2 regions of the Glutamicibacter sp. BS14 genome follow, and region 1 is predicted to be linked to the other one. Evidence: riboswitches for the same ligand, from Rfam matches in the RefSeq annotation. Region 1 holds a riboswitch; the other holds the start of a gene.
What was found. Region 1 has a riboswitch for glycine ahead of gcvP (aminomethyl-transferring glycine dehydrogenase). Riboswitches for the same ligand answer to the same signal wherever they lie in the genome.

Region 1 (4,208 bases):
TCAAGCCGTCCCCGCCCATCATCGCGATGTAGGCCCAGGAGATCGGCAGGACGCCGGCCGAGCCGAAAGCGGTCGCCACCACCGGCACGCCATCACGCTCGGAGTAGGTGCCCGAAGCATCGCCTGGCAGGAATGGCAGCAGGTGCTCGCCAACGCCGATTGGGCCTACGCCTGGACCGCCACCGCCGTGCGGGATGCAGAAGGTCTTGTGCAGGTTCAGGTGCGACACGTCGCCGCCGAACTTGCCTGGCTGGGCCAGGCCAACCATGGCGTTCATGTTCGCGCCATCGATGTACACCTGGCCGCCGGCGGCGTGGACCTTGTCGCAGACCTCGCGCACGTCGGAGTCGTAGACGCCGTGGGTGGATGGGTAGGTGATCATGATGGCTGCAAGGACGTCCTTGTTGGCCTCGATCTTGGCATCCAGGTCGTTCGCGTCGATGGTGCCATCGGCTGCGGTCTTCACGACCACCACGCGCATCCCGGCCAGCACTGCCGACGCGGCATTGGTGCCGTGGGCCGAAGCCGGAATCAGGCACAGATCGCGCTGGCCTTCGCCGCGCGAACGGTGGTAGTCCGAGATGGCCAGCAGGCCCGCGTATTCGCCCTGCGAGCCGGCGTTGGGCTGGATCGAAACGCCAGCGTAGCCGGTGATTGCGGTCAGGCGCCCTTCCAGGTCGGTGATCAGCTCGCGCCAGCCCTCGGTCTGCGCTGCAGGCGCGTAGGGGTGGATCGAGGCGAATTCCGGCCAGGTGATGGATTCCATTTCGGCGGCCGAGTTCAGCTTCATGGTGCACGAACCCAGCGGGATCATGGTGCGGTCCAGGGCCAGGTCGCGGTCCGAGAGCCGGCGCAGGTAGCGCATCATCTGGGTTTCGGAGGAGATGGTGTTGAAGATCGGGTGGGTCATGAAGTCGCTGGTGCGCACCTGCCCTGCCGGGATCTCGAAGCCTTCCGGAGCCGAGAGCTCTGCGCCGAAGACTTCAAGCAGGGTCTTGACTACGCCCGAGGTGGTGGCCTCGTCGGTGGAGATGCCCACCTGGGTCTCGCCCACCTTGCGCAGGTTGATGCCTGCTTCGATGGCCTTGGCAATGATGGCATCGGCGTTCTCGACGTTCACCACAACGGTGTCGAAGAAGGAGTCCGAAGCCAGGGTGTAGCCGCCGGAAACCAGCGAGCTGGCGATCACCCGGGCGTGGTTGTTGGCGCGCGAGGCGATCTGCTTCAGTCCGGCTGGGCCGTGGTAGACCGCGTACATCGAAGCGCAGATGGCCAGCAGGGCCTGTGCGGTGCAGATGTTGGAGGTGGCCTTTTCGCGGCGGATGTGCTGCTCGCGAGTCTGCAGGGCCAAGCGGTAGGCAGGGACTCCGGCGTCATCGGCCGAAACGCCCACCAGGCGTCCTGGCATGGAACGGGTCAGGCCATCGGCCACGGCCATGTAGGCAGCGTGCGGTCCGCCGAAGAACAGCGGCACGCCGAATCGCTGGGTGTTGCCCACGGCGATATCGGCACCCTGCTCGCCCGGAGGGGTGATCATGGTCAGGGCCAGCAGGTCGGCAATCACGGTAACCATGGCGCCGGCTTCCTTGGCGGCGGCGATGATCGAAGCGTGGTCCGCGATCGAGCCGTCGTTGCCAGGCTGCTGCAGGACAATGCCGGAGATCTCGCCCTCTGGCAAGCCTGCGGAAAGGTCGGCAATCTCGACTTCGAAGCCCAGCGCGTCAGCGCGGCCCTGCACGACCTTGAGGGTCTGCGGGAAGATGTTGGAGTCCAGCACGGTCTTGCCCTTGGACTTCTTCTTGTTGGCGCGGCGCATCATCAGCACGGCTTCGGCGGCGGCGGAGGATTCATCCAGCAGCGACGCGTTGGCGATGGGCAGGCCGGTCAGGTCCATGACCATGGTCTGGAAGTTCAGCAGGGCTTCGAGGCGGCCCTGGGAGATTTCCGGCTGGTACGGGGTGTAAGCGGTGTACCAGGCTGGGTTTTCCACGATGTTGCGGCGGATCACGGCTGGGGTGATGGTGTCGTAGAAGCCCTGGCCGATCATCTGGGTCTTCATGACGTTCTTCGAGGCAAGCGCACGCAGGTGGGCTAGGGCTTCGGTTTCGCTCAGGGCGTCTGGGATATCCAGTGCGGAGTCCTGGCGGATGTCTGCCGGAACGGCGGTGTCGATCAGTTCTTCCAGGCTGTCGTAGCCCAGGGTCTGAAGCATGGTGGTGACGTCGGAAGGACGTGGGCCGATATGGCGTGAAACGAATTCAGTATTCGCTCGTGCCGAAGTCTGCGTGATGGTCATGGTGCTGGTATCTCCATGGGATCTGTCTTGGCGCATGCCAAAGGAAGGTCTTTTTACCTCCCCATCCCTGTTGCATAACCTGAGAGTTTTACGCATCCAGCAAACCAAGCCGGGCACTTGCACCTTCGGTGAACCGGAACGGGCCGGTTTCTTTCCAGAGTTGCCTCATGATGGCGGTACGGGTGCCTGAGAGTTTCCTGGGGAGGAATTGCTCCTACGGCGCCCGTCCATGGTGTGAACGGGACTCTCCCGCCATCCGTCTATGGCGCGCGCTGCCGGCCGGAGACCTGCAGCACACCACCATGTTACCTGCCCCGCCCCCAAGGTCAAACAGGAGCGGGGTCCGGAAAAGTCATAAATGCGTTCAGTTGGCGTCGGCAGTTAAACGGATGTAATCAGGATATTTCGCTGACAAGGAATCACCCGACGAGGTGCCGGTGATCCGGCGCTTGACCCACGGAGCCAAATGCTCTCTGGCCCAGCCCAATTCCTGCTTCAGCTTTTCGCCGCGCGAGTTCACGGCCAGTTCCGGCAGGGACGGCTGCTGGATCCTGGAGGACCAGTTTCCCTCGGTGATCCGATGGGTGCCGAGCACGTCAAGGACCTTCGAAGCCATCAGCGTGTGGCCCAGCTCGTTCATGTGCAGCCGATCCACCGCCCAGTAGCGCAGATCGGAGAATTCGCGCCACCGCCAGTAATCGGCGATCACCGCGCCGTACTCGTCCGCGATTTCGCGAACCTTCTCGTTGTAAATGGCCGTGCGCGGACGGGTCTTGGAGAACAACGGTGACTCCACGGTGTCGAAACCGGTGAACAGCACGACCGCGCTTCCGGCTTCGGCAAAGCGGCGCACCATGCCTTCATAGCCGCGCATCAGCGCATCCAGGTCCGCCTTCGGGCGCAGGATGTCATTGCCACCGGCATAGATGGTGACCAGATCCGGGGCCAGTGCGAGCGCCTGGTCCAGCTGCTGGTTGATCACCTGCCCGATCTTCTTGCCGCGCACCGCCAGGTTGGCGTATTCCCATTCGCCTTCGGCGCAGAGCACTTCCGAAACCCGGTCCGCCCAGCCGCGGACCTGGTTGGGCCGGGTCGGATCCACATCGCCAACGCCTTCGGTGAACGAGTCACCTAGTGCCACAAACTTCTTCACTTCGCTCCTGCTTCGTTCCATTCCCGATGGGTTTACTACGCGTTGCTGCCGGCAGCCTGGGCCGACATGTTCTTCTGCATGATCAGCTGGCGGGCCAGCTGGCTGAGCTTGACCCCGGTGGAGATCTCCTTGACGCCTTCATTGCGCGAGGGGATGAAACCGAAGCCCAGCTGGTGGGCTGGATCGGCGAAGGCCAGCGAGGAATTCGCACCGTCATGGCCGTAGGCGAAAATCGATCCATAGTTGTTGCGCGCGGTGGCCTTCATGAACCCCAGGGCGAAGGCCTGCAGCAGCCCGTTGGTCCGGTCATGGCCGTAGACCAGCTCGGTGGAAACCTGGGACCAGGTGTCGGCGGTGAGGAATCCGCGGGTGGCGCCCAGTGCCGGCACTGCACCGAATGAGGCGGCATAGATTGCGGCGAGGCCTTGGGCATTGGCGACCGCGCCCATGGATGCGGGGCCCAGTTCGCGCACCTGCGGCGCGTTGGCCAGTTCGTGCCAGTTGTAGACCGGGCCGCTTTCCAGCGCGAAACCGGAGGCCGAGTTCACCGAAAGCCCGGCCGGGGAGAACGGATCGAAGAATTCCGGTGCGGCGTCAGCGCCCGGCAATACATCGCGGTAGCGCGATTCCAGCGCGGGGTCCTGGCCGATGTATGCTTCGGCTCCCAGCGGCTTGCGGATGCGCTCCTCGAAGACTTCTTTCAGTTCCTTGCCGGTGACCCGGCGTACCAGTTCTTCCATGAGCACGCCCATGGTGATC
Region 2 (4,208 bases), 420 kb from region 1:
CTGCTCAGCGACGGCCACTGGTACTGGGCCAGTCTCGGCGCGATCGCCGCAGTCACCGGCGCTGATGCCTATGCGCGGGTAGCCCGCGGGCTGCAGCGCTGCGCAGGCACCTGCATTGGCGTAGCGCTGACCGCAATAGTTTTCGCCTTCGATTCCCCGGTCTGGGTAATCCTGGCCGCTGCGCTGGCCTCGCAGTTCGTCATCGAGCTGGTGATTCTGCGCAACTATGCGGTGGGGATGGTATTCATGACGGTCACCGCACTGCTCATGGTCCACCTGGTCAGCCCTGAACCGGCCGCGTCCCTGCTCATCGACCGCATTTCCATGACGGCGCTGGGCGCTTTGGTGGGTGCGGTGCAGAGCATCGCCATTTCGCTGCTGGTGGCCCGCCGCCGCCAAGGCCGAACGCCGGGGGCTACCAGTGCTCGGTGACAACCTGCGCTTCGAGCTTGCCGGCCTCGATGGAGATATGGCGGGCTAATTCCAGGTCCAGTGTTCCCAGATGCTCGGGCTGGTTGTGCGTTAGGCGCAGCTCGACGATGGTAACCCGCCACTCCAGGTGCGGATGCCGGTTGTCCTGCTCGGCGCGCAGGCCTACCTGGACAATGAACTGCAAGGCCGTGCTCGCGCAATCGAAACGGTAAGCGGCCCGCAAACCCAAGTCATCACGCTTCCAATCAGGCAAGGCGCCCAGCCTCTGATCGAATTCGAAGCGCGGTAACGGACCGGTTGATGCCATGGTTCTCTCCTCCAAGCGGCAGCGGGTCGGACTATGCAAGTGGTTGCTGCCTGCCATCATGATCGCATCGACCCCGGCTATTGCGGTAGCGATCCCAGCGACTATGCAGTTAGGCCCCGGCATCTGGTGATGCCGGGGCCCGGCTGAGAGAGCTGTCAAGTGCTCGGGCTACTGGCGGATGTCCTCGGCAACCTGTGCGGCGGTTTCCGCTTCGCGCTTGGCGAAGGATTCCGCATCACGGTAGGCGGAGGCCTCATAGCGTTCGTGCGCCACCTTGGCCAGGTGCGCGGCGCGCAGTGCCTGGTGCTGGGGGTTGCGGCGGATGACCAGGTAGCCTGCAGCCAGGATCAGGAACCAGATCGGGGTAATGGCCATAGCCATGAGGGTATCGGTCTGGGTGGTCAGGGCCCACAAGATGAAGCCGAAGAATGCCAGCACAACATATGGCATGAAGCTGCCGCCAGGGACCTTGAACTTCGATGCGTCGTGCAGGTGCGGGCGACGAGCACGGAAGACCAGGTAGCTGAGCAGGATGATGGTCCAGACGAACATGAAGCACAGGGCCGAGACGGTGGTGACCAGTGTAAATGCTCCCATGACCGAATCGCCGCCGTAGAGCAGTGCGACGCCGGCCAGCAGGAACATGCAGGAGAACATCAGGGCGTTGCGCGGAACCTTGCGGCCTGACAGCTTGGTGAACGTCTTCGGTGCATCGCCTTCCATGGACAGGCCACGGAGCATGCGGGAGGTCGAGTAGATACCCGAGTTGGCGCTCGAAGCCGCCGAGGTAAGGACCACGAAGTTGATGATGCCAGCGGCGCCAGCCAGACCGGCCAGGGCGAACATGCCCACGAATGGCGATTGCGCAGCGGAGAACAGATCCCAGGGGGTCACGGCCATCAGGATGATCAGCGCGCCAACGTAGAAGAACAGGATGCGGACAGGAATCGAGTTGATTGCCTTGGGCAGGGTCTTTTCGGGGTCCTTGGTTTCCGCCGCGGTGGTGCCAACCAGCTCAATGCCAACGAAGGCGAAGACCGCGATCTGGAAACCGGCTACGAAGCCCATGAAGCCGGTCGGGAACATGCCGCCGTCGTTCCACAGGTTAGCGAAGGATGAAGAAGCACCGTTGTGCTCGAAACCGGTGATCACCATAACCAGGCCAACCACGATCAGTGCGCCGATGGCGACGATCTTGATCAGCGAGAACCAGAATTCGGTTTCGCCAAAAGCCTTCACTGTCGCCAGGTTCAGAACCAGCAGCAGCACGATACAGGCTAGTGCCGGGATCCATAGCGGCAAATCGCCCCACCAGAAGGCGACATAATGGGCGATGGCCACGACGTCGGCGATGCCGGTGACAACCCAGCAGAACCAGTAGGTCCAGCCGGTAAAGAATGCGGCCCAAGGGCCTAACAGGTCGCCGGCGAAGTCGGCGAAGCTCTTGTAGTTCAGGTTGCTCAACAGCAGTTCGCCCATGGCGCGCATGACGAAGAACAGCATGAAGCCAATGATCATGTAGACGAAGATGACCGACGGGCCGGCTACCGAGATGGTCTTGCCGGAGCCCATGAACAAGCCGGTGCCGATGGCGCCGCCAATGGCGATCAGCTGGATGTGACGATTGGAGAGCCCTCGTTCGAGTGCGGGGCCAGAACTGGTGGTACTCATGCTGATTGCCTTCCAGGAGTGTGGTGTGACGCCTCGAAGCGCTCCTGCCCCCAAGCCCTGAAGGCTTGGAGAGCAGCTGCTCGCTTTGAAGAACGCATCCGACTAGGAAGGATTCCAGCTGGGCATTGCGCGGCATGCTGCGCTCAGAGCAGTTGCTGCGAATGCCACGGGGAGTCCCTCGAAACTGGTGCGCTCGGTGCGGCACTGTTCTTGGTCCCTCCCCAATCTGTATTACAACCTGAGAGTTTTCACTTCCACCCGAATACTGGGTGAAGCTTGCTCCTTCGGTGAGCCCGGACGAACCTGGGCTGCTTTCCAGAGGTGCCTGTTCGTAGCGGTACAGGTGCCTGAGAGTTTCCCGGGGAGGAAATTGCTCCTACGGCGCCCGCCCATGGTGTGAGCGGATCTCTCCCGCCACGCATCAACGGCATATGTGGTGATTGCCATCACAGTATGCGCAGAAAAATGAACGTGGTGCAAGTCGCAATTTCACACTTCGGGCCCCGGATAACCGCTTGGCCACGCCAATCGTGGAAAGTGGCTGGCGAAATGGGGGATTCTCCGCTTCGTAATGATTCGGGAAGCAAGGGCATGGATGCGGCAAAACGGGGCATCGGTTCAACCGATGCCCCGCGTGGGGAGGTACGGAGGGCTACTTCCCGAACCGTCGCAGCCGCAGCGAGTTCAATACCACCAGCACCGAGCTGGCTGCCATGGCCGCTCCGGCGATCATCGGGTTCAGCAAGCCCAGGGCCGCAATCGGAATGCCGGCAGTGTTGTAGGCGAAAGCCCAGAACAGGTTCATCTTGATGGTGGACAGGGTTCGGGCCGACAGGTCGATGGCCTGCGTGACCTGATGCAGGTCGTTACCCATCAGGGTGATGTCCGCGGCTTCGATGGCCACATCGGTGCCCGAGCCCATGGCGATGCCGAGGTCGGCCTGCGCCAGTGCTGGCGCGTCATTCACCCCATCGCCCACCATGGCCACGACCTTGCCCTGCTCTTGCAATGAGGTGATCGCCTGGGCCTTGCCGGCAGGGAAGACCCCGGCGAATACGTCCTCGGCCTTGATGCCTACCTGGGCGGCAACCTCGGTAGCCACCGACTGGTTGTCGCCGGTCAGCAGCACCACGCGCAGGCCGCGCTCCTGGAGTTCGGCAATAGCTTTTGCGGAGCTGTCCTTGATCTTGTCCGCCACCGAGATCACTGCCTGGAACTGCTGGTCCACCGCGACCAGGATGGCGGTCGCGCCGGCCTGCTCGGCTTCCGCGAGCATGGCCTTGGCGGAGTCATCCAAGGACGCGCCCTGGGCTTCGAGCCAGCTGAAGCGGCCTACGGCAACGCGATGCCCGTTGACCGTGCCGACCACGCCGCCGCCCGGATCGGAATCGAAGTCGCTGGCTTCGGGCAGCGGGCCCAAGCCGGCTGCGGCCTTGGCGATGGCCTGGGCGATCGGATGCTCGGAATGGTGTTCCACGGCACCGGCCAAGACCAGGACCTCATCGGGATCGACTCCGTCGATGGCCTGGGTGCCCTGGTGGGCCATGACCCCGGTGGTCACGGTGCCGGTCTTGTCCAGCACGATGGTGTCCAGCTTGCGGGTATCTTCCAGGACCTGCGGGCCGCGGATCAGGATGCCCAGCTGCGCGCCGCGGCCGGTACCGACCAGCAAGCCGATCGGGGTCGCCAGGCCCAACGCGCAGGGGCAGGCGATGACCAGCACGGCGACCGCAGCGGTGAACGCCTGGTAGGGATCGCCGCTGGCAAAGAACCAGGTCACGAACGTGAGCAGCGCAAT

Region 2: it holds a riboswitch for glycine, as region 1 does, so the genes downstream of both, cycA (D-serine/D-alanine/glycine transporter) here and gcvP (aminomethyl-transferring glycine dehydrogenase) in region 1, are expected to answer to the same signal.

What each region holds. Positions count from the first base shown of each region.
Region 1 covers NZ_CM167801.1:1,449,720-1,453,927, reverse strand. Annotated here, with positions in the region: gene gcvP (aminomethyl-transferring glycine dehydrogenase) at 1-2,296, opposite strand, end outside; glycine riboswitch at 2,461-2,558, opposite strand; gene AC1Z36_RS06855 (SGNH/GDSL hydrolase family protein) at 2,661-3,437, opposite strand; gene AC1Z36_RS06850 (serine hydrolase domain-containing protein) at 3,485-4,208, opposite strand, start outside.
Region 2 covers NZ_CM167801.1:1,029,576-1,033,783, forward strand. Annotated here, with positions in the region: gene AC1Z36_RS04930 (FUSC family protein) at 1-432, shown strand, start outside; gene AC1Z36_RS04935 (4a-hydroxytetrahydrobiopterin dehydratase) at 416-739, opposite strand; gene cycA (D-serine/D-alanine/glycine transporter) at 908-2,410, opposite strand; glycine riboswitch at 2,627-2,735, opposite strand; glycine riboswitch at 2,736-2,834, opposite strand; gene AC1Z36_RS04945 (heavy metal translocating P-type ATPase) at 3,063-4,208, opposite strand, start outside.